3 regions of the Pseudomonas sp. 20-5 genome follow, and region 2 is predicted to be linked to each of the others. Evidence: predicted binding sites of a transcription regulator. Region 2 holds the regulator's gene; each other region holds the start of a gene.
The links. Region 2 encodes sigma-54, which starts transcription at its own class of promoters, with help from an activator protein. Its sites were predicted from a motif close to ANTGGCATNNANNTTGCTNT; they were not measured.
Positions count from the first base shown of each region.

Region 1: flgB (flagellar basal body rod protein FlgB) is a predicted target of sigma-54. The motif match lies at 5,974-5,993, and genes of this name have one in related genera.
Region 3: AC1RB9_RS25780 (circularly permuted type 2 ATP-grasp protein) is a predicted target of sigma-54. The motif match lies at 2,439-2,458, and genes of this name have one in related genera.

Region 1 covers NZ_CM165584.1:4,404,789-4,414,368, reverse strand. Annotated here, with positions in the region: gene AC1RB9_RS20300 (ABC transporter ATP-binding protein) at 1-417, opposite strand, end outside; gene livG (high-affinity branched-chain amino acid ABC transporter ATP-binding protein LivG) at 420-1,187, opposite strand; gene AC1RB9_RS20290 (high-affinity branched-chain amino acid ABC transporter permease LivM) at 1,184-2,437, opposite strand; gene livH (high-affinity branched-chain amino acid ABC transporter permease LivH) at 2,434-3,357, opposite strand; gene AC1RB9_RS20280 (branched-chain amino acid ABC transporter substrate-binding protein) at 3,618-4,739, opposite strand; gene AC1RB9_RS20275 (DUF2288 domain-containing protein) at 5,038-5,355, shown strand; gene AC1RB9_RS20270 (DUF5064 family protein) at 5,422-5,784, shown strand; gene flgB (flagellar basal body rod protein FlgB) at 6,037-6,444, shown strand; gene flgC (flagellar basal body rod protein FlgC) at 6,450-6,890, shown strand; gene flgD (flagellar hook assembly protein FlgD) at 6,903-7,616, shown strand; gene flgE (flagellar hook protein FlgE) at 7,644-9,032, shown strand; gene flgF (flagellar basal-body rod protein FlgF) at 9,250-9,580, shown strand, end outside.
Region 2 covers NZ_CM165584.1:5,025,313-5,034,892, reverse strand. Annotated here, with positions in the region: gene AC1RB9_RS23265 (hypothetical protein) at 1-1, shown strand, start outside; gene fumC (class II fumarate hydratase FumC) at 1-1,370, shown strand, start outside; gene AC1RB9_RS23255 (hypothetical protein) at 1,398-1,847, shown strand; gene AC1RB9_RS23250 (superoxide dismutase) at 1,860-2,471, shown strand; gene AC1RB9_RS23245 (ZIP family metal transporter) at 2,490-3,422, shown strand; gene AC1RB9_RS23240 (HPr family phosphocarrier protein) at 3,519-3,791, opposite strand; gene rapZ (RNase adapter RapZ) at 3,821-4,681, opposite strand; gene ptsN (PTS IIA-like nitrogen regulatory protein PtsN) at 4,683-5,147, opposite strand; gene hpf (ribosome hibernation-promoting factor, HPF/YfiA family) at 5,161-5,469, opposite strand; gene AC1RB9_RS23220 (RNA polymerase factor sigma-54) at 5,547-7,040, opposite strand; gene lptB (LPS export ABC transporter ATP-binding protein) at 7,266-7,991, opposite strand; gene lptA (lipopolysaccharide transport periplasmic protein LptA) at 7,991-8,518, opposite strand; gene lptC (LPS export ABC transporter periplasmic protein LptC) at 8,505-9,077, opposite strand; gene AC1RB9_RS23200 (KdsC family phosphatase) at 9,086-9,580, opposite strand, start outside.
Region 3 covers NZ_CM165584.1:5,575,837-5,585,416, forward strand. Annotated here, with positions in the region: gene AC1RB9_RS25780 (circularly permuted type 2 ATP-grasp protein) at 1-2,313, opposite strand, end outside; gene AC1RB9_RS25785 (YgiQ family radical SAM protein) at 2,575-4,818, opposite strand; gene AC1RB9_RS25790 (diguanylate cyclase) at 5,032-6,933, shown strand; gene alr (alanine racemase) at 6,935-8,011, opposite strand; gene dnaB (replicative DNA helicase) at 8,080-9,474, opposite strand.

The DNA.
Region 1 (9,580 bases), 620 kb from region 2:
CTGTTCGCCGCCGGACATGGTCCCGGCGCGCTGTTCGTAGCGTTCCTTCAGGCGCGGGAAGAGTTCCAGCACCTTGTCCATCTGCACCTGGTAGTCGTCCTTGTCGGTGAAGAAGCCGCCCATCGCCAGGTTTTCTTCCACCGTCAGGCGGGAGAAGACCCGGCGGCCTTCCGGGACCACCGCGATGCTCTTGCGCATGATGGTGGAGGAGGGCAGGCCGACCAGTTCCTCGCCTTCGTAGCGGATGCTGCCGCTGGCCGCCTGCGGCGAGCCGCAGAGCGTCATCAGCAGGGTCGACTTGCCGGCGCCGTTGGCGCCGATCAGGGTGACGATCTCGCCCTTCTTCACTTCCACGCTGACGTCGTGCAGCGCCTGGATCTTGCCGTAGTAGGTGGAAACCTTGTCGAAACTCAGCATGCTCACGCTTCCCCCAGATAAGCCTTGATCACGTCCGGGTTGTCGCGGATCTGCTCCGGCGTCCCGTCGGCCAGGGGGGCGCCCTGGTTGATCACCACGATATGGTCGGAAATGCTCATCACCAGCTTCATGTCGTGCTCGATCAGCAATACCGTCACGTTGTGCTCGCTGCGCAGCTTGGCGATCAGCGCCTTGAGGTCGTCGGTCTCCTTCGGGTTGAGGCCGGCGGCCGGCTCGTCGAGCATGAGGATCCGCGGGCGGGTCATCATGCAGCGGGCAATCTCCAGGCGTCGCTGCTGGCCGTAGGCGAGGGTGCCGGCGCTGCGGTTGGCGAACTCGGTAAGGTTGACTTCCTCCAGCCAGTGCGCGGCGTACTCCATGGCCTCGCGCTCGCTGCGGCGGAATGCCGGGGTCTTGAACAGGCCGGCGAGGAAGTTGGTGTTGAGGTGGCGGTGCTGGGCGACCAGCAGGTTCTCCACCGCGGTCATTTCCTTGAACAGGCGGACGTTCTGGAAGGTCCGCACCACGCCCTTGCGAGCGATCTTGTGACCGGGCAGGCCCTGGATCTCCTCGCCGTCGAGGCGGATCAGGCCGCCGGTGGGCTGGTAGAAGCCGGTCAGGCAGTTGAACACGGTGGTCTTGCCGGCGCCGTTCGGGCCGATCATCGAGACCACCTGCTTTTCCTCGACCTTCAGGTTGACGCCGTTGACGGCCAGCAGGCCGCCGAAGCGCATGGTCAGGCCGCTCACTTCGAGAATCGGTCGGCTCATGGCTTCAGCTCCAGGTGCGGGCGTTGCATCGGCAGCAGTCCCTGGGGACGCCAGATCATCATCACGATCATGGTCAGGCCGAAGATCAGCATGCGGTATTCGTTGAACCCGCGCATTTCCTGGAGCAGCACCATCACCACCGCGGCGAGTATCACGCCGAGCTGCGAACCCATGCCGCCGAGCACGACGATCGCAAGGATCATCGCCGACTCGATGAAGGTGAAGGACTCAGGCGTCACCAGGCCCTGGCGGGCGGCGAAGAAGCTGCCGGCGAAACCGGCGAAGCTGGCGCCGATGGTGAAGGCGGAGAGCTTGACGATGGTCGGGTTGAGACCGAGAGCGCGGCAGGCCACTTCGTCCTCGCGCAGCGCTTCCCAGGCGCGACCGATCGGCATGCGCATCAGCCGGTTGATCACGAACAGGGCCAGCAGCACCAGCAGCAGGGCCACCACGTAGAGCAGGATGACCTTGTAGTTGGTGTTGTAGGCGATGCCGAAGAACTCGTGGAAGGTCTGCATGCCTTCCGGCGCGCGGCGTTCGAAGGTCAGGCCGAACAGGGTCGGCTTGGGGATCGAGCCGATGCCGTTGGGGCCGCCGGTGATCTCGGTCATGTTGCGCAGCAGGATGCGGATGATCTCGCCGAAGCCGAGGGTCACGATCGCCAGGTAGTCGCCGCGCAGGCGCAGCACCGGGAAGCCGAGGAGGAAGCCGAACAGCGCGGCCATCATCCCGGCGATCGGCAGGGCGGTCCAGAAGCCGAACCCGGCGTACTCGGCGAGCAGCGCGTAGGTGTAGGCACCTACCGCGTAGAAGCCGACGTAGCCGAGATCGAGCAGGCCGGCCAGGCCGACCACGATGTTCAGGCCGATGCCGAGCATCACGTAGATCAGGATCAGGGTGGCGATGTCCACCGCCCCGCGCGAGGCGAAGAACGGCCAGACGAAAGCCACCACGACCAGGGCGAGGACCGCCCAGCGCTGGGTCGATGGCAGGCTGAGGAAGTTCTTCAGGCCGCTGCCGTTGACCTTGTAGCCGACGCCGCGACCCAGCTTGAGCGGGATGCGGTCGCGGAACAGCTGCCAGACGAACATGGCCAGGGCGGCCGCGGCGATGGTCCAGAGGGTCTGCGCATCGGCGCCGAGGACCTCGAGCTTGATGCCGACGGTGCGCAGCTTCAGGCCTAGGATCGGATAGGACACCAGGATCACGAGGAGGGCGCTGAACAGCGCGCGCTTGAGGGACTGGCTCATACTTTTTCCACCTCCGGACGACCGAGGATGCCGGTAGGTCGGAACAGCAGCACCAGGATCAGCAGGCCGAAGGCCACCACGTCCTTGTACTGGTCGCCGAACACGTCGGCGCCGAAGGCTTCGGCGACGCCCAGCAGCAGGCCGCCGAGCATGGCGCCGGGGATGCTGCCGATGCCGCCGAGCACCGCGGCGGTGAACGCCTTGATCCCGGCGAGGAAGCCGATCCCGGGGTTGATCACGCCGTACTGCATGCCCAGCAGCACCGCGGCGACGGCGGCCAGGGCGGCGCCGATGACGAAGGTGAGGGCGATGATGTTGTTGCTGTTGATACCCAGCAGGTTGGTCATCTTCAGGTCCTCGGCGCAGGCGCGGCAGGCGCGGCCCAGGCGGGAGCGGGAGATGAACAGGGTGAGGCCGAACATCACCAGGAAGGTGACGACGAAGATCAGGATCTGCATATAGGAGATCACCACGCCGTTCATGCTGCTTTCGCCGAACACGAAGTTGCCGGGCAGCAGGGTCGGGATGGCCTTTTCCTTGGAGTCCTGCGAGAGCATCACGGCGTTCTGCAGGAAGATCGACATGCCGATCGCGGAGATCAGCGGGATCAGGCGGTTGCCGCCGCGCAACGGGCGGTAGGCGACCCGCTCGATGCTGTAGCCGAAGGCACTGGTGACGATGATGCTGGCGGCGAATGCGGCGAGCATCATCAGCGGAACGCTGTCCAGCCCCATCATCGCCAGCAGGGTGATGGCGATGAAGGCGATGTACGAGCCGATCATGTACACCTCGCCGTGGGCGAAGTTGATCATGCCGATGATGCCGTAGACCATGGTGTAGCCGATCGCGATCAGCGCATAGGTGCTGCCGACGGTCAGGCCGTTAACCAATTGTTGTAGGTAATGATAAATCTCGGGCATGGGACTCTCTCGCTAAACGCCCGCCGTTGTACGGCAGGTAGACGTTCGGCTCGCGGGTGTGGGGCCGGAACGCTGCTGAGACCCGTCACGATCCGGCGCGCGGCGGGCCGGCGGGAGGCAGGGGAAAGCCGCGCTCCCGTCCACCAGGAGTGAACGCTGCCGGTCTTCGCCTGCCCTTGCCGGGCCGCCGCTCGCGGAATCATGCGGGTACTAAAACAAAGCCCACGGTGGGTGACGTGGGCTCCGTACTGCAACGATGCTTACTTGACCTCGGTCCGGGTGGCGTCCTTGTGCCACTCGTAGACGGTGAAGTCGAAGTTCTTCAGGTCGCCCTTCTCGTCGAACCCGAGGTTCCCGGTGGGAGTCTCGAAGGTGTTGGCGCGCAGGGCCTCGGCGACCTTCTCCGGATCGGCCTCGCCGGCTTTCTCGATGCCCTTGGCGATCACTGTGACCGCGGAGTAGGCGGGCAGGACGAAGATGCCGCTCGGATCCTGGTTCTTCGCCTTGAAGGCGTCGATCAGGGCCTTGTTCTTCGGATCCTGCTCGAAGGCGCGCGGCAGGGTCGCCAGCATGCCTTCCGAAGCGTCGCCGGCGATCGCGGTGATTTCGCTGTTGCCGACCCCTTCCGGGCCCATGAAGCGCGCGTCCAGCCCGGCCTGCTTGGCCTGGCGCAGCAGCAGGCCCATTTCTGGGTGGTAGCCGCCGAAGTAGACGAACTGCACGCCGGCTTTCTTCAGCTTGCTGATCAGCGCGTTGAAGTCCTTGTCGCCGGCGTTCAGGCCTTCGAAGACGGCAACCTTGATGCCGGCGTCTTCCACGGTCTTCTTCACCTCGGTGGCGATGCCTTCGCCGTACTGCTGCTTGTCGTGCAGTACCGCGATGGTCTTGTCCTTGTAGCGTTCGGCGATGAACTTGCCGGCCACCGGGCCCTGCATGTTGTCCAGGCCGATCGTGCGGAAGATCAGCTTGTAGCCGCGCGAGGTGATTTCCGGGGCGGTGGCCGACGGGGTGATCATCAGCACGCCTTCGTCTTCGTAGATGTCGGTGGCGGGTTGGGTGGAGCTGGAGCAGACATGGCCGACCACGAACTTGACGCCGTCGTTGACCACCTTGTTGGCGACCGCCACGGCCTGCTTGGGATCGCAGGCGTCGTCGTAGATCACGCCTTCGAGTTGCGCGCCGTTCACGCCGCCTGCCTTGTTGATCTGTTCGATTGCCATCAGCGCACCGGCGCGCTGCATGTCGCCGTACTGGGCTACCGGACCGGTGACCGGGCCAGCCAGGGCGATCTTGATGGTGTCGGCGGCCATGGAGTAGCTGGCGAACCCGGCAATGGCCATCGCGGCGAACAGGCGGGATAGACGCTGAGTACCCTTCTTCATAGTGCTCCACTCTTCTTGTGTGTTGTCATTGTTGTAGTCTCGCGGCCGCGGGGGCCGGAGGAGACCGGGTGATCGTCATGGACGGACCCCGGGAACTGTACCGGTACAGTGTAGAGCGGCGCTTCGTCGCTTGAAAAGCACGGCACGGCGAGCTCCCGTGAGTCGTGTCGCCTGGTTGACATAAACGTATAGAAAAACGGCGCGGACCTGCCTCACCTCCCTGGGCCCGGTTTCCCTTCGGCTGTCGTGGGCTACCGGCGGGCGTTATCATGGCGCCCATGCAATCCAGGTAGATCCCATGACAGAACAAACTAGCACCCTCTATGCCAAGCTGCTCGGCGAGACCGCGGTCATTTCCTGGGCCGAGCTGCAACCGTTTTTCGCCCGTGGCGCCTTGCTCCAGGTCGATGCCGCGCTGGACCTGGTGGAAGTCGCCGAGGCCCTGGCCGGGGACGACCGCGAGAAGGTCGCCGCCTGGCTTTCCGGCGGCGGCCTGAGCAAGGTCGGGGAGGATGCGGCCAAGGACTTCCTCGAACGCGACCCGACCCTCTGGGCGGTGGTGGTGGCGCCCTGGGTGGTCATTCAGGAACGCGCGGAAAAAGCGACGTTGCACTGATCCAGGGCGGTTTTCTTTCGCTCGACCCTGGCTAGACTGATTCCGATTCCCACCAGGAGATTCGTCATGTTCGAACCAGGCCACCTCCATCTGGTCAGCCTGCCCGGCCTCGACCAGCAGGACATCAACATCCATATCCGCTACGAGGTGCGGCAGAACGCCGAATCCGGCGCCTATGTGCACTTCGACATGGACGGCGAGATCGACGGCAAGCCGTTCAGCGACTCCTTCGAGCTGCCGCGCGATACCGCCTTCAACTTCGCCAGCGATGCCACGCGGGTCGCCCAGAAGCACGGTCTGCACCCGAAGTTCGGCGCGATCACCCGGGTGCACAAGGAATACGATGCGATGTTCGAGGACATTCGCGCCAAGCTGCATGCCCATCCCGGCGAACCGGTGGATCTCGAGCGGATCATTCGCCACGAGTGAGCCGAGTCCCCGGCGGCCGGAAGCATGGGAAAGGCCCGATATCGACGATATCGGGCCTTTTTTCGTTTGCCGGAGAGGCCGTTCCAGGGGCTTGCCACCCTTGCCGGCAAGCGGAAACGGCTTGCCGCTTGCCGCTTCCGGGTTGCCCTTAAATAAACTCAAGTTCTTGAATATAAAGGATTTTAATAATCTGGCACGGGCCTTGCTGAAGTGTTGGCGACGAAAGCCACACCGGCAAACAGGTTCGCAGCCATGAGCATCAGTTTCGACAGAGCACTCGGTATCCACCAGCAGGCCCTCAGCTTCCGCGCCCAGCGCGCCGAAGTGCTGGCCAACAACCTGGCCAACGCCGATACCCCGAACTACAAGGCTCGCGACCTGGACTTCGCCGCGGTTCTCGCCGAGCAGAAGGACAAGGCCGCCAAGGGTACCTTCGCCACCCGCACCACCAACGAGCGGCATATCGCCGCCGAAGGTTTCGGCATGGGCGAGGGCAGCCTGCAGTACCGCATCCCGGTCCAGCCGTCGATCGACCAGAACACTGTCGACGCCCAGATCGAGCAGGCCAACTACGCCGAGAACGCCATGCACTTCCAGGCGTCCTTCACCTTCCTCAACAGCAAATTCAAAGGGCTGGTCAGCGCCCTGCGTGGAGAGTAACCGCCATGTCCCTCGCCAGTGTCTTCAACATTGCCGGTAGCGGCATGAGCGCCCAGAGCACCCGCCTGAACACCGTGGCCAGCAACATCGCCAACGCCGAGACGGTTTCCTCCAGCGTCGACAAGACCTACCGCGCCCGCCATCCGGTGTTCTCCACCATGTTCCAGCAGGCCCAGGGCGACAGCGGCTCGCTGTTCGCCGACCAGGACAGCTCCGGCGCCGGCGTGCAGGTGCTGGGCATCGTCGAGGACCAGAGTTCGCTGATGCCGCGCTACGAGCCGAACCATCCGGCCGCGGATGCCAACGGCTACGTGTATTACCCCAATGTGAACGTGGTCGAGGAAATGGCCGACATGATTTCCGCCAGCCGTGCCTTCCAGACCAACGCGGAAATGATGAATACCGCCAAACAGATGATGCAGAAGGTCCTGACCCTGGGTCAGTGAGCGGAGTAGAGCATGAGCATCGATAACGTCAGCGGCACCAGCAGCAACACCGGCAACGTCAACGGCAGCAAGCGCGCCGCCGGCAGCGGCGCCACCGAGACCGGGCAGAGCGTCAAGGGCAGCAGCAACCTTGGCAAGGACGAATTCCTCAAGCTGCTGGTGGCCCAGTTGAAGAACCAGGACCCGATGTCGCCGCAGCAGAACGGCGAGTTCATCGCCCAACTGGCCCAGTTCAGCACCGTGGAAGGCGTGCAGTCGCTGAACAAGAGCATGGAGAGCATTCTCTCCAACTACCAGTCGTCGCAGGCCCTGCAAGCCTCGTCGCTGGTGGGGCGGAAGGTCATCGTGGCGACCGACAAGTCGGTGGTGGACACCAAGGACACCTTCAAGGCGTCCCTCAACCTGCCGGTCTCCAGCAGCAACGTATGGGTCAACGTCTACGACGACAAGGGCACCGTGGTCAATCGCATCAACCTCGGCCAGCAGGCTGCCGGCAGCGTCAGCTTCATGTGGGACGGCAAGGACAGCAGCGGCAACATCATGCCGCCGGGCACCTACAAGTTCGAGGCGCAGACCTCGATCGACGGCAAGACCTACGGGCTCCAGACCTACCTGCCGGCCAACGTCGACAGCGTCACCCTGGGGCAGAACGGCGGCGAGCTGATGCTCAACCTCGCAGGCCTGGGCAGCATCGCGCTGTCCAAAGTACAGATCATCGGCCAGTAAGCCGGCGTTTCCGGCAAGGAGCTATCCATGAGTTTCAACATCGGCCTGAGCGGCATCCAGGCGGCCTCCAGCGGCCTGAACGTCACCGGCAACAACATCGCCAACGCCGGCACCGTAGGCTTCAAGCAATCCCGCGCGGAGTTCGCCGACGTCTACGCCGCCTCGGTGCTGGGTTCGGGCAGCAACCCGCAGGGCAGCGGCGTGCTGCTCTCGGACGTCTCGCAGATGTTCAAGCAGGGCAACATCGACTCGACCAACAGCGTGCTGGACCTGGCCATCAACGGCAACGGCTTCTTCGTCACCAGCAACAACGGGGCGATCAGCTACACCCGCGCCGGCTACTTCAATACCGACAAGCAGGATTTCATCGTCGACAACAACGGCTACCGCCTGCAGGGCTATGCCGTCGGGCCGAACGGCCAGTTGCAGAACGGCGTGGTCACCGACCTCAAGGTCGAGCGCGCCAATCAGGCGCCGCAGGCCACCTCGAGCATCCAGCAGTCGTACAACCTCAACTCGACGCTGAAGCCGCCGACCGTGACGCCGTTCGATCCGTCCGACGCCGCTACCTACAACTCGTCCTCTTCGCTGGGCATCTATGACAGCCAGGGCAACTCCCACACCATGAGCCAGTTCTTCATCAAGAACGAGCCGGACCCGAATGCGACCCCGCCGATTCCGGAGAACAGCTGGACCATGAAAGTGCTGATCGACGGCGTCAATCCGCTCGATCCGTCGAACAAGACGCCGATGAGCTTCAACGTCACCTTCGACGCCAGCGGCCAGATGACCTCGGTTCGGGCGCCGGACGGCAGCACCAGCGGGCCGGGCTTCAGCATCGACGCGACCACCAACGTGATCCAGTTCAGTCCGGCCACCGGCAATCCGCCGACTCCCGGCACCGGCTGGATTCCGGCGGCCTCGGACGGCAAGACCCCGCCGACCTACGCCTGGAACGGCGCGACCGGTGCCGCCAGCGGCATCTCCTTCGACATGCGCAAGACCACCCAGTACTCCACCGCGTTCGCCCAGAGCAACCCGATCCAGGACGGCTACACCACCGGTCAGCTGGCAGGCCTGGAAATCGACGACACCGGGGTGATCTTCGCCCGCTACACCAACGGCCAGTCCAAGGTGCAGGGCCAGGTGGTGCTGGCCAACTTCGCCAACATCCAGGGCCTGACGCCGATCGGCAAGACCTCCTGGGTGCAGTCCTCGGAGTCCGGCGAGCCGGCGGTCGGCGCGCCGCGCTCGGGCACCCTGGGGGCGCTGCAATCCGGCGCGCTGGAAGCGTCCAACGTGGACATCTCCAACGAACTGGTGAACCTCATCGTCCACCAGCGCAACTACCAGGCCAATGCCAAGACCATCCAGACCGAGGATGCGGTGACCCAGACCATCATCAACCTGCGCTGATGACGGCTTGCCGGTGCCGTCCGGGCACCGGCAAGGCCCTTGCCGCCAGCGGCAACCCCTGGCCAGGGGGTGCCCCCGAAGCCTCCGAAAGGAGGCTTTCTGTTTTATAAAATCCTTTTAAATCAATGTATTAATTGTTTTTTCGAATTCTGGCACGGCGCTTGCTGGATAACCTGCAAGAAAGCCCGGCGGATTGTGCCGGTGCCTGGAGGATTCGATGGACAAGATGCTGTACGTCTCCATGAGCGGGGCTAGCCAGAACACCCTGGCGATGCGTGCTCATGCCAACAACCTGGCGAACATCTCGACCAGCGGCTTTCGTCGCGACTTCGAGCAGGCGCGTTCGATGCAGGTGTTCGGCGACAGCTTCCCGGCGCGGGTATTCGCCATGAGCGAGCGGCCCGGTACCGATTTCAGCCATGGCAGCCTCCAGGAAACCGGCAACGAGCTGGACATCGCCATCGACGGCGACGGCTTCGTCGCGGTCCAGGCGCCGGATGGCAGCGAGGCCTACGTGCGTACCGCCGGCATGCATATCGACGCCCTCG
Region 2 (9,580 bases):
ACACCCGCATCGAACGCGACAGCATGGGCGAACTGGCGGTCCCGGCGACCGCCCTCTATGGCGCCCAGACCCAGCGCGCGGTGAACAACTTCCCGGTCAGCGGCCAACGCATGCCCCAGGCCTTCGTCCGCGCCCTGCTGCTGGCCAAGGCCGCGGCGGCGCGGGCGAACGTCTCCCTGCAGCAACTGGATGCACCGATGGGCGAGGCGATCGCCGAGACCTGCCTGCAACTGCTGCAGGAGGACTTCATGCAGCATTTCCCGGTGGATGTGTTCCAGACCGGCTCCGGCACCAGTTCCAACATGAACGCCAACGAAGTGGTGGCGACCCTGGCCAGTCGTCGCCTGGGCGGCAAGGTCAATCCGAACGACCATGTGAACTGCGGGCAGAGCAGCAACGACATCATTCCCTCGACCATCCACATCAGTGCCGCCCTCGAGATCAGCGAACGCCTGCTGCCGGCGCTGCGCCACCTGGAGCAGACTATCCAGAGCAAGGCCGGCGAAGTGCATGCCTATGTGAAGACCGGCCGCACCCACCTGATGGATGCGATGCCGGTACGCATGAGCCAGGTGCTCGGTGGCTGGGCGCAGCAGGTGCGACAGGCCGGCGTGCACATCGAGAGCGTACTTCCTGCCTTGCAGCAGTTGGCACAGGGCGGCACCGCGGTGGGCACCGGGATCAACGCCCATCCTCGGTTCGCCGAACGTTTCAGCCAGGAGCTGAACGACCTGACCGGGCTGGCGTTCCGCCCCGGCGACGACTTCTTCGCCCTGATCGGTTCGCAGGACACCGCGGTCGCTGCGTCCGGCCAGTTGAAGACCCTGGCCGTGACCCTGATGAAGCTGGCCAACGACCTGCGCTGGATGAACTCCGGGCCGCTTGCCGGGCTCGGCGAGATCGAGCTGGAAGCGCTGCAACCAGGCTCCTCGATCATGCCCGGCAAGGTCAACCCGGTGATCCCGGAGGCCACCGCGATGGTCGCCGCCCAGGTGATCGGCAATGACGCCGCCATTGCCGTCGCTGGCCAATCGGGCAACTTCGAACTGAACGTGATGCTGCCGCTGGTGGCGGACAACCTGTTGCACAGCATCCAGTTGCTGGCCAACGTCAGCCGGCTGCTGGCGGACAAGGCCATCGCCAGCTTCAAGGTCAACCAGGGCAAGCTCAGCGAGGCGTTGGCGCGCAACCCGATCCTGGTCACTGCGCTGAACCCGATCATCGGCTACCAGAAGGCTGCGGAAATCGCCAAGCAGGCCTATCGCGAGGGACGGCCGATCATCGATGTGGCGCTGGAAAACACCGATCTGGACCGTGCGCGCCTGGAGGTGTTGCTGGATCCGGAAAAACTCACGGCTGGCGGCCTCTGAGGCCGCCCCACCACTGGAGGTACCGCCATGCGTCATTGGCAACGAACGATCGAACAGGGCAACCGCTGTTTCGTCACCGGCGCATTGATCGATGCGCGTGAGCACTACCTCCATGCCCTGGCCCTGGCCCAGGTGCTGCTGGAACGCTGGGGCGACGCCGACGAGGCGGTGATGGCGTTCGTGATTTCCCATCACAACCTGGCCGACTTGCACCTGCAACTGGAGCAACCGGAGGAGACCGCAGAATACCTGTGCGCCTGCCACGAGCGCCTGTTGCGGGTCAGCGCCGACCAGAAGCTGCCGCTGGCCCTGCGCCAGGCGGCCCAGCATCACAGCCGGCGCACCTATGTCGAACTGCTGTCGTTCATCGGCGAACACGGTGCCTATCCGCGCACCGAGCGCCTGCTCAAGGGACCGCCGAACGCGGAGGTCCGACCCGAGTTCCTCGCTCCGCCCCCCTCACTTCGCTATCACTGACGGAGAGTTTCCATGCCCCACGCCTTGCCGCCCTTGCCTTACGCCTACGATGCCCTGGAACCGCACATCGATGCGCTGACCATGGAGATCCACCACAGCAAGCACCACCAGACCTATGTGAACAACCTGAACGCCGCGCTGGAAGGCACGCCCTATGCCGAGCAGCCGGTGGAAAGTCTGCTGCGGCAACTGGCTGGTTTGCCGGAGAAGCTGCGCACCCCGGTTGTCAACAATGGCGGTGGGCATGCCAACCACTCGCTGTTCTGGACCGTGATGTCGCCCCAGGGCGGTGGCCGTCCCGATGGCGACCTGGGGCGGGCCATCGATGAGCAGCTCGGGGGCTTCGAGGCGTTCAAGGATGCGTTCACCAAGGCTGCGCTGACCCGCTTCGGCAGCGGCTGGGCCTGGCTCAGCGTGACTCCCCAGGGCAGCTTGCTGGTGGAGAGCAGCGGCAACCAGGACAGCCCGCTGATGAACGGCAATACGCCGATCCTCGGCCTGGACGTATGGGAGCACGCCTATTACCTGAAGTACCAGAACCGCCGCCCGGAATACATCGGCGCTTTCTACAACGTGATCGACTGGCGGGAGGTCGCGCGTCGCTATGCGCAAGCCCTGGCCTAGTGTTACCCGTGATGCGAGATGGCTGGCCGGCAGCCTGGCGGTGCGGCGATGAAGGCGTTGCTCCATGGCATCGCCGAAGGTAACGGGCGGACGCTGCGCAACCTGCTGGGCCTGCTGATCTTCATCGGCGGCGGCTACCTGCTCGGCCGCCACGCGCTGTTGCTGGCCGAACTCAACCTGCCGGCGCCCATCGTGCTGGCATTGAAAGGCGGCCTGCTCTGTGCCTTCGGTACCGCTCTCGGGGCGATGCCGGTGCTGGTGGTGAAGACCATGCCGGCGCGCCTGTCGGATGCGCTGCTGGGCTTCGGTGCCGGCGTGATGCTCTCGGCGACGGCCTTCTCGCTGATCATGCCGGCGCTATCCGCGGCCGGCGACCTCGGCTACTCGAAGTTCGGCGCGGGGTTCCTGGTCAGCTTCGGCCTGGCGGTCGGCGTGATGGGGCTGTTCATCCTCGGCCGGCTGATGCCGGACGTCCATCCCGGTTGCGAGGGCGCGCCACTGTCCGGTGGCATTCCCCCGCGCATCCTGCTGTTCGTCACGGCCATCGTCCTGCACAACATCCCCGAAGGCATGGCGGTTGGCGTGTCGGCCGGTGCCGGCCTGGACGAGGCGAACGGCCTCGCCCTGGGCATCGCTCTGCAGGATGTGCCGGAAGGTCTGGTGGTGGCGCTGGTGCTGGCCGGAGTCGGTATGTCGCGTTTCAAGGCGATGCTGGTCGGTGCCGCGTCGGGCCTGGTCGAGCCGCTGTTCGCGGTGCTCTGCGCCTGGCTGGTCGGCCTCTCCGCGCTGCTCCTGCCCTGGGGGCTGGCCGCCGCGGGGGGAGCGATGCTCTTCGTGGTCACCCACGAGATCATTCCCGAGTCCCACCGCCAGGGACATGCCGCCGAGGCTACGCTGGGCCTGGTGTTCGGTTTCTGCCTGATGATGGTGCTGGATACCGCGCTGGGCTAGGGGATTCATCCGACCCGAGCTGAATTGACGCCGGCCGCAATCGCCGGAAAGGAAAAGCCGCCAGTTGGCGGCTTTTTCGTTGTCGCTGGGAAGAGCCTACTCGCCCTCGTCGAACCTGTTGTTGATCAGTTCGACCAGCGCGTTCAACGCCTCGTCTTCCTGTTCGCCTTCGGTATGCAGGTGCAGGTTGGTGCCCTTGCCGGCAGCCAGCATCATCACGGCCATGATGCTCTTGCCGTCGACGCAGCTTTCAGGATTGCGGCCGACCCGGACCTGGCAAGGGTAGCGCCCCGCGACGCCGACGAACTTGGCCGCCGCGCGGGCGTGCAGACCGAGCTTGTTGATGATGGTGATCTCGAGGGCGGGCATCTTGGGGAGTCTGTCCTTCTTGTTATGGGCTAGCTGCTGAGATCGCGGTGGCGAATCTGCACGTTCTTCAGGGAATCCCTGAGTGCAGCGCCAATCCGCTCGGCGAGGTAGACCGAACGATGGTGCCCGCCGGTACAGCCTATCGCAACTGTTACATATGAGCGGTTACTGGCGGCGAAGCGCGGCAGCCATTTGTTCAGGTAGCCGACGATGTCCTGGTACATTTCCTCGACGTCCGGCTGGGCGGCCAGATACTCGCGGACTTCCGGCTCCAGCCCCGAATGATCGCGCAACTCGGGCTTCCAGTAGGGGTTCGGCAGGCAGCGCACATCGAACACCAGGTCGGCGTCGACTGGCATGCCGCGCTTGAAGCCAAAGGATTCGACGAGGAACGCGGTGCCGGGCTCCGGCTTGTTCAACAGGCGCAGTTTGATGGTGTCGCGCAGCTGATAGAGGTTGAGGCTGGTGGTGTCCAGCTTCAGGTCGGCGAGGTCGGCGATCGGTCCGAGCAATTGGCTCTCGTCGCCAATCGCCTCCGCCAGCGAACGGGTGTCGGTGGTCAGCGGGTGGCGCCGGCGGGTTTCCGAGAATCGTTTGAGCAGCGTCTCGTCGTCGGCGTCGAGATACAGCACATCGCAGTTGATGTGGTTGTCCCGCACTTCCTGCAACAGTTCGGGGAAGCGCTGCAACTGGCTGGGCAGGTTGCGGGCGTCGATCGACACCGCCACCTGTGGCTGCAGTAGCTCCGTGTGCAACAGGGCGCGCTGCGCCAGGTCGGGAAGCAGGCTGGCGGGAAGGTTGTCGATGCAATAGAAGCCGTTGTCTTCGAGGACGTTCAGGGCGGTGCTCTTGCCCGAGCCCGAGCGGCCACTGACGATGATCAGGCGCATGTCATTGCCCGTTCTGTACGTCTACCACGATCTGATAAAGCGCTTCGGCGGTGGGAGCGCTGCGCAGGCGGTCGCGTACGTCGGCACGGTCGAGCATGGCGGCGATCTGCCGGAGCAGTTCGAGATGTTCTTCGGTCGCGGCCTCCGGTACTAGCAGGACGAAGAGCAGGTCGACCGGCGCGCCGTCCAGCGCGTCGAAGTCCACGGGAGCATCCAGGTGCAGCACGGCGCTGATGGGGCTCTGGCAGCCAGACAGGCGGCAGTGCGGAATGGCGATGCCATTGCCGAAGCCGGTGGAACCGAGTTTTTCCCGGGCCACCAGGTTTTCGAAGATGGTCTGGGCGTCGAACTCCGGCAGCTCCCTGGCTACCAGGTTGGCGATTTGTTCGAGTACGCGTTTCTTGCTGCCGCCCGGCACGTTCACGAGGGAACGGCCGGGGGTCAGGATTTGCTCAAGTCGGATCATAGGGGAGGGGAGATCAGCGGGCGCCTACGCCTTGCTGCCGTTCGAGATACTTCTCTTTGTGTTTGATCAGTTGACGGTCGAGTTTGTCGATCAGCAGGTCGATGGCCGCGTACATGTCCTCATGTTCCGCATTGGCTACGATCTCGCCACCGGCGATGCGCAGGGTGGCTTCGATCTTCTGCTTCAGTTTCTCGACCTCCATGATCACCTGAACATTGGTGATCTTGTCGAAATGGCGCTCCAGACGGCTCAGTTTCTCGCCGACATAGTCGCGCAGGGCGTCGGTCACATCCAGTTGATGGCCACTGATGTTGACTTGCATACCGCGTTCTCCTTGTTGCCCGTGTGTAAGTGGCAGGTTAGCAACCTGCCTCCGGAACACCTTGGCGTGGATCAACGTCACACCAGTCGCTTGCGCTCGCTCGAAGGGGCTATGCCCAGGGATTCGCGGTATTTGGCGACGGTGCGGCGAGCCACTTGAATGCCCTGTGCCTCCAGTAAACCAGCGATCTTGCTGTCGCTCAATGGCTTTTTCGCATTTTCCGCGGCCACCAGTTTCTTGATGATCGCGCGGATCGCGGTGGACGAGCATTCCCCGCCTTCGGCGGTACTGACGTGACTTGAAAAGAAATATTTCAGCTCGAAAATGCCGCGCGGCGTATGCATGTATTTCTGCGTGGTGACCCGCGAAATGGTCGATTCGTGCATGCCCACCGCTTCGGCGATGTCATGCAGGACCAGCGGCTTCATGGCTTCTTCGCCGTAGTCGAGGAAACCGCGCTGGTGCTCGACGATCTGGGTGGCGACCTTCATCAGCGTTTCGTTGCGGCTCTGCAGGCTCTTGATGAACCAGCGGGCTTCCTGCAACTGGTTGCGCATGAAGGTATTGTCGGCGCTGCTGTCGGCGCGGCGGACCATGCCGGCGTAGGTGGCGTTGACGCGCAGGCGCGGCATCGCCTCCTGGTTCAGCTCGACCAGCCAGCGCTCGTTGTCCTTGCGCACGATGACGTCGGGGACGATGTATTCGGCTTCGCTCGATTCGATCTGCGAACCGGGCCGGGGATGCAGGCACTGGATCAGCTCGATGACCTGGCGCAGTTCGTCTTCCTTGAGCTTCATGCGCCGCATCAATTGGCTGTAGTCGCGGCCGCCGAGCAGGTCGAGGTAGTCGGATACCAGGCGCAGCGCTTCGTTCAGCCAGGGCGTGGTGGACGGCAACTGGCGCAGTTGCAGCAGCAGGCACTCGCGCAGGTTGCGGGCGCCGATGCCGGCGGGTTCCAGTTGCTGGATGCGGCGCAGCACGACTTCCACTTCGTCGAGCTCGACGTCCAGTTCCGGATCGATGGCGGCGAGGATTTCCTCGAGGGACTCTTCGAGGTAGCCATCGTTGTTGATGCTATCGATGATGGTCACCGCGATCATCCGATCGGTGTCCGACATCGGTGCCAGGTTGACCTGCCAGAGCAGGTGGCTGTGCAGGCTCTCGCCGCTGCTGGTGCGCGCGGTGAAGTCCCATTCGTCATCGTCGTTGCTGGGCAGGCTGCTGGCGCTGGTCTGGTAGATGTCTTCCCAGGCGGTATCCACCGGCAACTCGCTGGGTATGCGTTCGCTCCACTGGTCGTCGTCGAGGCTTTCGACGCTGGGCGTGGCGCTTTCCTGGAGAGGGCTCTCCTGGGGCGCGCTGGCCGCCTGTTCGGCGCCATCGGCGAGAGGGTCGCTGTTGTCGAAATCGTCGCCGTCTTCCTGGCGTTCGAGCATGGGATTGGATTCCAGCGCTTCCTGGATTTCCTGCTGGAGGTCCAGGGTGGATAGCTGGAGGAGGCGTATGGCCTGTTGCAGCTGCGGCGTCATCGTCAGCTGCTGGCCCATCTTGAGGACTAGCGATGGTTTCATGGCTGAGGGCTTAGTACCTTATTCGCTGGTACCGGATGGCACCATCCACTACTACGGGTGCCGAGGTGGCGGCACCGCCAGGAAGCAAATTATATGCCTGAATTTTCGTACTTTGCCTAGGGTTGCTCTGAATAAATCATCCGCTCCAGGCGGCACTCGTGGTTGCGAAACCGCGGGCGAGCGGAACCGCTCCGGCGAGGCCGGAGGGCGCGCTAGGAGATTTCTTCAGAGGCGGAACTCGTGCCCCAGGTAGACTTCCTTGACCAGGTCGTTGGCGAGGATGCTCTCGGCATCCCCTTCCGCGATCAACTGCCCATCATTGACGATATACGCCGTTTCACAGATGTCCAGGGTCTCGCGGACGTTGTGGTCGGTGATGAGGATGCCGATACCCTTCGCCTTGAGGTGATGGATGATCTGCTTGATGTCGCCGACCGAGATCGGGTCCACGCCGGCGAAGGGCTCGTCGAGGAGGATGAATTTCGGCGCGCTGGCCAGGGCGCGGGCGATTTCCACCCGGCGTCGTTCGCCGCCGGACAGGCTCATGCCGAGGTTGTCGCGGATGTGGTGGATGTGGAATTCCTGCAGCAGGCCTTCCAGGGCTTCCTTGCGACCGTTGCGATCGAGGTCGCTGCGGGTCTCGAGGATCGCCATGATGTTGTCGGATACCGACAGCTTGCGGAAGATCGAGGCTTCCTGCGGCAGGTAGCCGATGCCGGCCCGGGCGCGCCCGTGCATCGGCAGGTGGGTGACGTTCTGCTCGTCGATGCGGACCACGCCCTGGTCGGCCTGGACCAGGCCGACGATCATGTAGAAGCAGGTGGTCTTGCCGGCACCGTTCGGACCGAGCAGGCCGACGATCTGCCCGCTATCGATGGACATGCTGACGTCGCGGACGACTTGCCGGCCTTTATAGCTTTTGGCCAGGTGCTGGGCTTTGAGCGTTGCCATTACTGGGCCTTTTTCTTCGGCTGGATGACCATGTCGATGCGCGGGCGCGGGCTGGTCACCTGGGAGCCGGTGGCACGACCCGCGTTGACGATCTGGCGCTGGGTGTCGTAGACGATCTTCTCGCCTTCGAAGGTGTTGCCTTCCTGGATCACCTTGGCCTGGTCGATCAGCACGACCCGGTTCTGCGTGACGAAGTACTGGATGGTCAGGCCATAGGCCTTGGTCACGTCCTTGTCCGGAGCGGGTTTCTGCTCGTAGTAGGCAGGTTTGCCGACCGAGGTCACGACCTCGATGTCGCCGTTCTTGTCCTGCTTCAGGGTCACGGTGTTGCCGGTCAGCTTGGTGCTGCCCTGGGTCACCACGACGTCGCCGCGGTAGACCGCGACGCCCTGCTTGTCGTCCAGTTCGGCGCTGTCGGCCTGGACGCGGATCGGTTGTTCGCGGTCCGAAGGCAGGGCCAAGGCCATGGAGCTGCCGAGGGCGGCAGTCAGACCGAAAATAAGGGGGAGGGTATTAACGAACCTCATGCTGACCTCTTACGTTGGACAGCAGGTGCATCCGGCTGTCTTTCAGATACGCTTTCATTCCAACAGCCGTCGTCACTCCATTGGCCGCGTCGATTTTAACGGCTTGCTCGGTCTGTGCATAATTCTTGTCGGGGAATACGGTCAGCCGAGTGGTGGTCAGGATGCTTGGTTGGCCCTTGGCATCGGTACGTGCGACGCGCACGTCGTCGATGAGTTCGACCTCCTTGCCTTTCGGTCCGACTTCGGCGCGGGCGCTCTGGATGTGCCAGGGTTGCACGTTGCCACGGAAGAGCAGCAGGTCGGGGGTGGTGACGAAAGTGATGTCCGTGGCTTTCTGGTGCTCCAGCTTCACCGCGGTCATCTCGTAGTCGAGGCTGCCGTCCTCCTGGTACTGGAGGCTATGGGCATTCTCGGCATAGTAGTCGATGGTATTGTCCTGGCCGGGACGGGTCGGCTGTTCGTTGAACAGCTCGAGCCCGACGTTCCAGTAGTAGCCCGCGACGATCAGCAACAGGGCGATCAGGGCGAGCAGCAGTTTCTGGCGTAGTGTCTTCGGCATGGTCGGCTCTACAGATAGGCGCTCTGGGCGGCTTCGAGCGTACCCTGGGCGCGCATGATCAGTTCGCAGAACTCGCGGGCGGCGCCTTCGCCGCCGCGGGCCGCGGTGACGCCATGGGCATGCTGGCGCACGAACGGGTCGGCACTGGCTACCGCCATGCCCAGGCCGACGCGGCGGATCACCGGCAGATCGGGCAGGTCGTCGCCAAGGTAGGCGACTTGCTCATAGCCTAGTCCGAGTTCGCCGAGAAGTTCGTCGAGGACGGCGAGCTTGTCTTCCCGGCCCTGATAGAGATGCTGGATGCCCAGGTTGCGCGCGCGCCGTTCGACCACCGGAGTGTCGCGGCCGGTGATGATGGCGGTGCGCACGCCGGAGGCGATGAGCATCTTGATGCCATGTCCGTCCAGGGTGTTGAAGGTCTTGAACTCGCTGCCGTCGACGAGGAAATACAGCTTGCCGTCGGTCAGCACGCCGTCGACGTCGAAAATCGCCAGGCGTATCCG
Region 3 (9,580 bases), 550 kb from region 2:
CAGGCGTTCGCCCAGGGTCCTGAGTTCCCGCTCGCGTGGCGCGCCGAACTCCTCGTGCAGGCGCTCCAGCGAACGCTCCAGGGCCTGCAACTGGAAGCGCAGCGAGTGCGGGTTCTGCTCGTGCAACAGGAGCAGGTCGAGCACCGGGACCAGCTGCGGCGACGCCAGGTAGCGCGAGCGGTAGGTGATGCCGCTGTTACCCAGCTCCAGCAGCCACTCCAGCGCGCCGGCGTCCCAGGCGCTACCGCCGTCGAGGAAGGCGGCGATGCTCTCGGCGAAGAAGCGCACGCGCTCGATGCGCCGGCCGATCATCAGGAAACGCCAGCCGTCGTCGCGGGTCATGTCGTCGAGGGCGAAACCGGACAACGCGGCCAGGGACATCACTAGCCGGTTGAGGAAGTCCAGCGCTTCGCCGAGGTCGGTGCGTGCCGGATCGAGCGCCTGCATGTCGCGTTGCAGCTCCAGCAAGGCCAGCCAGTTCTCCCCGGACAAGCGCCCGCGCACCTGCGCCGCCGCCCAGTGCAGGCGCCGCAGGTTGGCGCACAGGCTCGCCGGCCAGTGCTCGTCGAGCAACGCCCGCAACAGGCACCTTTCCAACGGCTCGCCATCCCCGGGCAGCAGGCCGATGCCGCCGGCCAGGGCCAGGGCGCTGCGCAACGCCTCTTCGTCGCCATCGGCATCCACGTAGCGCGACAGCACCACCCGCAACAGACGCGCATGGTCGTCGCAACGCTCGGCATAGCGGCCGTACCAGAACAGGTTCTCCACCACCCGCGACGGCAGGTAGGGGTCTTCGCGGACCAGGTCGCGCACGCCGAGCCGGCGCGGGCGCAACGGCTCGCCGCCGACTGCTCGCTCGGCCAGCACCCAGGTGTCCTTGCTCGCCCCGCCGCGCTGCATCGACACCACTTCGGCGTCCGCCGCCGAGGCTACGCGGGTCAGGCCGCCGGGCATCACCCAGTAGCGACCGTCGCTGGCGGCGACGGCGAATACGCGCATGCCGATGGCCCGCGACTGCAGGCCGACGCCGGCCTTGCCGTCGCGCCAGACCGGTGCCTGGGACAACTGCGCCAGGCGTTGCGCCACGTAGGCCTGCGGGCGCTCGCGCAAGCGCTCGCCGAGGGATGCCAGGCCGGCACTGTCGAGGGCGTGGCCGAACAGAGGTTCGCAGCGCTGGCCGGGAAAGGCCGGCTTGATCACCAGGTCGGGCAGTGCCGCGAGTATCGCCTCGAGGGCTTGCGGCTCGCCGCACCAGCGGGTGTCGAGCGAGGGCAGCGCCAGTTCCTCGCCAAGCAGGCGGCGACAAGCCTGCGGCAGGAAGCCGAGCAGGCCGGGCGACTCCAGCACTCCGCTGCCCAGTGCGTTGGCCACCAGCACGCGTCCCTGGCGTACCGCCTCGAGCAGGCCGGGAATGCCCAGCGCCGAGTCGGTACGTAATTCCAGTGGGTCGCAGAAATCGTCATCGAGGCGCCGCAATACCGCGTGCACCCGTTTCAGGCCGCCGAGGGTCTTGAGATAGAGGGTGGCGTCGCGCACCGTCAGGTCGTGCCCCTCGACCAGCGGAAAACCGAGCTGGCGCGCCAGGTAGAGATGCTCGAAGTAGGTTTCGTTGAAACGTCCGGGAGTCAGCAGCACCACCAGCGGCGTCTCGCCGTCGCCGGCGGCCTGGCTGGCGAGGGTCTCCTGCAGGGTGCGGAAATACCCGGCGAGATGCTGCACGCGCAGGTCGCGATAGAGTTCCGGCAAGGCCCGCGAGACGATCTGCCGGTTCTCCAGCGCATAGCCCGCGCCGGACGGAGCCTGGGTGCGGTCGGCAAGGACCTGCCAGCGTCCGTCGGCATCGCGCGCCAGGTCCACGGCATAGCTGTGCAGGAAAATCCCGCCGGGCGGCCGGATGCCGAGCGCCGGCCAGAGGAAGTTCGGATGGCCGAAGACCAGTTCGCTGGGCAGCAGCCCTTCGGCGAGCAGACGCTGGTCGCCGTACAGGTCGGCCAGCAGCGCATTGAGCAGCCGAGCACGCTGCGCCACACCAGCGGCGATCGGCTGCCACTCGGCGGCGGACAGCAGGTTCGGCAGAAGGTCCAGCGCCCAGGGGCGGTCGGTGCCCTTGGGATCGGCGTAAACGTTGTAGGTGACGCCGTTCTCCTGGATCTGCCGTTCCACCAGGGCCTGGCGCTGGCGCAATTGCTCAGGGCTGCTGCGCTCCAGTTGGCGGAACAGCCGCTGCCAATGGGGACGCACGCCGCCCTGGCGATCGAGCAACTCGTGGTAGGCCGTATCGGTGAACGGATAGTGGGCAAGCAGCTCGGGCATCGAAGGCTCGCGGGGCTGGGGTTGCGGTCACTGTAGCGGAGTCGGCGGCGCGACGCCGGAGCGAAGCGACGAGGCGTTGCCGGGTCCGCCACGACGGTTCTTCGTGAAGACCGGGATGCCCCGGAAGCGCAAGACTTGTGCCAGCGCCGTCAGGCCCGGGCGGCCAGGAGGTCGTGCCGCGGCAATGCACTGCGACGGTGCGCGACCGCAGGCAAGGTTGCAGCCGCGCACGCTTTGCGGGCGGCAGGGCCGCCCCGGCGATCAGCGCGGGATGTTCGGCTGGCGCGACTTCTTCTTGCCCTTGGCGAAGGCCGTCGCCTTGTTCTGCTGGCCCTTGCTCCACGGCTTGCCGCCGTCGCTGGCGCGTGGCGGCAGGCCGGTATGCTGGGTCAGCAGCTTGCCGGCCTTCTTGCTGCCGGCCGGCGTCGAGTTCTTCCGCCGGGCGCTCTGGTATTCGCCGGTATCCGGCTGGTAGGTCGGGACCAGGTGGTGCTTGCCATTGCCGATCAGGTCGGCGCGCCCCATCCGCTCCAGCGCCTCGCGCAGCAGCGGCCAGCCTTTCGGGTCGTGGTAGCGCAGGAAGGCCTTGTGCAGGCGCCGCTGCTGGTCGCTCTTGACGATGGTCACGCCATCGCTCTTGTAGGTGACCTTGCGCAGCGGGTTCTTGCCCGAGTGATACATAGCGGTGGCAGTGGCCATCGGCGAAGGATAGAACGCCTGGACCTGGTCGGCGCGGAAGCCGTTGCGCTTGAGCCACAGGGCCAGGTTCATCATGTCTTCGTCGGTGGTCCCGGGATGGGCGGCGATGAAGTACGGGATCAGGTACTGCTCCTTGCCGGCTTCCTTCGAGAACTTCTCGAACATCTGCTTGAAGCGGTCGTAGGTGCCGATCCCCGGCTTCATCATCTTGTCCAGCGGACCGCGCTCGGTGTGCTCCGGGGCGATCTTCAGGTAGCCGCCGACGTGGTGGGTCACCAGTTCCTTGACGTACTCGGGCGACTCGACGGCGAGGTCGTAGCGCAGGCCGGAGGCGATCAGGATCTTCTTCACCCCCGGCAGCGCCCGGGCCTTGCGGTACAGCTCGATCAGCGAGCTGTGGTCGGTATCGAGGTTCTCGCAGATGCCGGGGAACACGCAGGATGGCTTGCGGCAGTGCCGCTCGATGTCCGGGCTCTTGCAGGCGATGCGGTACATGTTCGCCGTCGGTCCGCCAAGGTCGGAGACCACGCCGGTGAAGCCGGGTACCTTGTCGCGCATCTCCTCGATCTCGCGGATGATCGAGTCGTGCGAGCGGTTCTGGATGATCCGTCCCTCATGCTCGGTGATCGAGCAGAAGGTGCAGCCGCCGAAGCAGCCACGCATGATGTTCACCGAGAAGCGGATCATCTCGTAGGCGGGAATCTTCGCCTTGCCGTAGGCCGGGTGCGGCACGCGGGCATAGGGCATGCCGAACACGTAGTCCATTTCCTCGGTGCTCATCGGAATGGGCGGCGGGTTGAACCAGACATCCACTTCGCCGTGCTTCTGCACCAGGGCACGGGCGTTGCCCGGGTTGGTCTCCAGGTGCAGCACGCGGTTGGCGTGGGCATAGAGCACCGGGTCGTTGCGCACCTTCTCGAAAGACGGCAGGCGGATCACGGTCTTCTCCCGGGTCAGCCTGGGGTTCGCCAGCAACTGCACGACCTTGGCTTCCTGCGGGTCATCCTGCGCGCCCTTTTCCTGCTCGATGGCGCAGGCGGCGGTGTCCTGGGTGTTCACGTAGGGATTGATGATCTTGTCGATCTTGCCCGGCCGGTCGATCCGCGTGGAATCGATCTCGAACCAGCCCTCCGGGGTGTCGCGACGGACGAAGGCGGTGCCGCGCACGTCGGTGATCGCGCTCACCAGTTCGCCCTGGGCCAGGCGCTGGGCGATTTCCACCACCGCACGCTCGGCGTTGCCGTAGAGCAGGATGTCGGCCGTGGCGTCCATCAGGATCGAGCGGCGGACCTTGTCCTGCCAGTAGTCGTAATGGGCGATGCGCCGCAACGAGGCCTCGATCCCGCCGAGGATCACCGGCACATGGCTGTAGGCCTCCTTGCAGCGCTGGCTATAGACCAGGCTGGCGCGGTCCGGGCGCTTGCCGGCCAGGCCGCCGGGGGTGTAAGCGTCGTCGGAACGGACCTTCTTGTCCGCGGTATAGCGGTTGATCATCGAGTCCATGTTGCCGGCCGCCACGCCGAAGAACAGATTCGGCTCGCCGAGCTTCATGAAGTCGTCCTTCGACTGCCAGTCCGGCTGGGCGATGATGCCGACGCGGAACCCCTGGGCCTCCAGCAGGCGGCCGATGATGGCCATGCCGAAGGACGGGTGGTCGACGTAGGCATCGCCGGTGACGATGATGATGTCGCAGGAGTCCCAGCCGAGCTGATCCATCTCTTCCCTACTCATAGGCAGGAAGGGCGCCGGACCGAAACACTCGGCCCAGTACTTGGGATAGTCGAACAGCGGCTTGGCGGCTTGCATCACGGGCACCAGGGGGTATCTCTAGGAATGGGGGGTCGCGAAAACGCGGGGCGCGGAATATAGCACAAAAAATGAGCAATTCCGACGTTTTCACTGGGTATTGCCTGTCGTCGGCCGGCTTCGAAAAAATGCCATCATTTAGCCATCTTGTTTCTATACTCCATTCATCGTCATCTCACCCGGCCTCTAAGGCAGGCCCCCGGGAGAGTCATCGTGCGCCATCCTCTTGCCCTGCTCGCGGTCATCTTCCTGCTACTGGCCAGCGCCGTTTCGCGCGCCGCGCCGGAGTTTCCGGCGCCTCCGGCCAGCGGTGCCTGGTTGAACGGCTCGCTGGACCTGCTCGAAGACCCCGATGGCAACCTGGCGGTGGAGGACCTCGAACAAGCGGAGCAGGCCGGCCGCTTCGTCGCCGCCGCCGGCCGCACCAGCGTCGGCCTCAGCCGCAGCGCCTGGTGGCTGCGCCTCGACCTGCCGAGACGCGAGGCGGTATCCGGCGGCTGGTGGCTGGAAGTCGCCAGCGCCAGCCTGCACGACCTGCGCCTGTACCTCCCCGACGAGCGCGGCGGGTTCCGTGAACATCGCAGCGGCGAAGCGGTGCCCTTCGCCGAGGGCCGCGACCACGCCTATCGTCATCCGCTGTTCCGGATCCCTCCCGGCGATGGGCCGTTGCGCGTCTACCTGCGCAGCTACGATCCCGGCGGCAACGCCTTTCCGCTGAGGCTCTGGAGCCACGACGAACTGCTGGAATACCGCAGCCAGGGCAACCTGCTGTTCGGCATGGCCTACGGGCTGATCCTCGCCCTGCTGCTGTACAACCTGTTCCTCTTCACCAGCCTGCGCGATCGCGCCTATTTCTGGTACGTGCTGACCGCTGCCAGCGCGCTGGTGCTGACCCTGAGCATCAGCGGCCATGGTTTCGAGTATTTCTGGCCCGAGCGGGCGGTGCCCTGGTGGCTTGACCGCCTGGCGCTGCTGGCGATCTGGGGCATCTGCGTGATCCGCTTCAGCCAGAACCTGCTGCAAAGCCGGCAGCACGCACGCTGGGCCCATCACCTGCTGAACGCCTGTTGCCTGCTGTTCCTTGCCTGCCTGGCGTTCAACGCCGCCGGCTGGCGCTGGCAGGCGGCCGGCGTGCTGGCGCTGACCCTGCTGGCCAACCTGCCGATCGCCATCGGCCTGGCAGTGCAGCGCTGGCGCCAGGGTTCGGCCACGGCGCGCCTGTACCTGGTCGGCTTCGGCCTGGTGCTCGGCAGCGTCAGCCTTGGCGTGATGCGCGCCACCGCGCTGGTCCAGCCGACCTCGGCCAACGCCATGGTCTTCCCGCTGGCGCTGACCCTGGAGGCCCTGCTGTTCTCCCTGGCGCTCGCCTCGCGCATCCAGGATCTGAAGCAGGAAAGGGCCCTGGCCCTGGACCAGGCCGACCAGGAAAAGAACGCGCGCCTGGCCCTGCTGCACAGCGCCCAGCGCGACCTGGCACGCGCCGTGGAAGTCCGTACCAACGAGTTGAGCGAGGCCAATCGCCAGTTGCAGATGCGCGAAGCGCAACTGCAGTACGCCGCCCATCACGACCCGCTGACCGGGCTTGGCAACCGCAGGCACCTGATGGAGTTCGCCGAAAGCGCCCTGGACGACGCGCGCCGCCACGGCAACAGCATGGCGCTGCTGCTGATCGACCTGGATCACTTCAAGCCGATCAACGATACCCATGGCCACGATGCCGGCGACTTCGTCCTGCAGAACGTGGCCCAGCGGCTGCGCCATTGCGTGCGCACCGAGGATTGCGTGGCGCGCCTCGGCGGCGACGAATTCGCCGTGCTGGTCGGCGGGTCGAATGCCGAGCAGCATGCCCGCGACATCGCCGAACGCCTGCTGCGAGAACTGGCGAAACCGGTGGAGTTCGCCAAGCAGTGGCTGGTGATCACACCGAGCATCGGCGTCGCCCTGTTTCCCGGCGACGCCCTGCAGTTCGGCAAACTCTACAAGGCCGCCGACCAGGCGCTGTACCGGGTCAAGGGCGCCGGGCGCGCCGGCTATGCGATGGCTGCCGACGATGAACGCGAGACCGCGCCGGCGCTCCCCTGGCCGACCGCCCTGGCACCGGAGCGTATCTCCTGAATCAGTGGCTGTAGCGTCGCGGAACCCGAGCCGTGACCTTGCTCAGAAGCTCGTAGCCAAGGGTGCCGCAGGCACGGGCGACCTCGTCCACCGACAACCCGGCGCCCCACAACTCCACCGGGTCGCCAACGCGAGCCTCCGGCAGGTCGGAGAGGTCGACCGCCAGCATGTCCATCGAGACCCGCCCGGCCAGGGTCGCGCGGCGTCCCCCGACCAGTACCGGAGTCCCGGCTGGCGCGGTACGCGGATAGCCGTCGGCGTAGCCGCAACTGACCGTGCCGATCCGCGCCGGCCGCTCGGCGATCCAGGTGGCGCCGTAGCCGACGCTCTCACCCACGGCCACCTCGCGCAGTGAAATCAACTGCGCGCCCAGGCTCATGGCCGGCTTCAGGCCCAGTTCGGCAGCACTGAGGTCGGCCAGCGGGGTCGACCCGTAGAGCATGACTCCCGGCCGCAGCCAGTCCATGTGGGCGGCCGGGATAGTCAGCACCGCCGCCGAATTGGCCAGGCTGCGCTGGTCGAAGTCCAGGTCGAGCAGGCCGAGGAAACTCTCCAGCTGCTGTTCGGTGAGCGGATGGTTGCGTTCGTCGGCGCAGGCGAAATGGCTGATCAGGTTCAGCTCGCGCACACCGGGATGGCTGCGCAGGCGCGCATGCCAGGCGCGCAGCGCGGCAGGATCGAAGCCCAGGCGGTGCATGCCGGAGTCGAGCTTGAGCCAGACGTTGAGTGGAATATCCAGGCCGGCGGCGAGGAACGCCTCGCCCTGTTCCGCGCCCTGGATCACCAGGTCCAGGCGCAATTGCCCGGCGAGGGCGTATTCGCTCGCCTCGAAGCAGCCTTCCAGCAACAGGATGCGCGCGCTGGCGTGCAAGGCGCGGACTTCCGCGGCCTCCTCCAGGCAGGCCACGGCGAAGCCATCGGCATCGTCGTGCAACGCGGTAACCACTTCGCGCGCACCGTGGCCATAGGCGTTCGCCTTGACCACCGCGAACGCCTGGCGCTGCGGCGCGCAGCGCTTGGCCAGGGCATAGTTGTGGCGAATGGCGGAAAGGTCGACGGTGGCAACGAGGGGACGCATGGCATCGGGTCCTGCAACTGAAACGGGTGCCTATGGTAAGGCGCCCGCCGGGCAAGACCCAAGCCGGGTCATTCGTCCTCGAAGTTGTACATGCCGGCGGCAAGGTTCTCGAAGCGCGTGTATTTGCCGATGAAGGCCAGGCGCACCGTACCGATCGGACCGTTACGCTGCTTGCCGATGATGATTTCGGCGACGCCCTTGAACTCGGTCTCCGGGTGGTACACCTCGTCGCGGTAGACGAACATGATCACGTCGGCGTCCTGCTCGATCGCCCCGGATTCGCGCAAGTCGGAGTTCACCGGGCGCTTGTTGGGTCGCTGCTCCAGGGAGCGGTTGAGCTGCGACAGGGCAATCACCGGGCAGTTGAATTCCTTCGCCAGGGCCTTCAGCGAGCGGGAAATCTCGGAAATCTCGTTGGTCCGGTTGTCGCCGCTGGAGCCGGGTATCTGCATCAGTTGCAGGTAGTCGATCATGATCAGCGCCAGGTCGCCGTGCTCGCGCACCAGGCGACGGGTCCGCGCGCGCATTTCCGAGGGACTGATGCCAGCGGTATCGTCGATGAACAGCTTCTTGTCGTTGAGCAGGTTGATCGCCGAAGTCAGGCGCGGCCAGTCCTCGTCGTCGAGCTTGCCGGAACGCACCTTGGTCTGGTCGATACGCCCGAGCGACGAGAGCATACGCATCACGATCGAGTCGGAGGGCATCTCCAGGGAGTACACCAACACGGCCTTGTCGGTGCGCATCACCGCGTTCTCGACCAGGTTCATGGCGAAGGTGGTCTTACCCATCGACGGACGCCCGGCGACGATGATCAGGTCGGCCGGCTGCAGGCCGCTGGTCTTCTCGTCGAGGTCGGTGAAACCGGTGGACACCCCGGTCAGCGCCTCGGTGGTGTTGAACAGGTAGTCGATGCGGTCGATGGTCTTGACCAGGATATCGCTGATCCCTACCGGCCCGCCGGTCTTCGGTCGCGCTTCGGCGATCTCGAAGATCTTCCGCTCGGCCTCGTCGAGGATCTCGTTGGCGCCGCGCCCTTCCGGGTGGAAGGCGCTGTCGGCGATCTCGTTGCTGATGCCGATCAGTTGGCGCAGGGTGGCGCGCTCGCGGATGATCTGCGCGTAGGCCTTGATGTTGGCGACCGAGGGAATGTTCTTCGCCAGTTCGCCGAGATAGGCCAGGCCGCCGACCTGGGCCAGTTGTCCTTCCTTCTCCAACTGCTCGGAGAGGGTCACCACGTCGATCGGCTGGTTGGCCTCGGCCAGCTTGTAGATGGCGCGGAAGATCAGGCGATGGTCATGGCGGTAGAAATCGCCGTCGGACACCGAATCCGACACACGCTCCCAGGCGTTGTTGTCCAGCATCAGGCCACCCAGCACGGCCTGCTCGGCCTCGATCGAGTGCGGCGGCACCTTCAGGGCTGTGGTTTCCAGGTCGTATTGCTCGGGGCTGGTGATCTCGTTCATAGACTCGACGCAAGAAAAAGGAACAGCGGAAAAAACAACGGGCACGGTGCCGTTGCCGGTACCGTGCCCGATGTTAGCGGACTGCCGCGGACACGCATATGCCCGC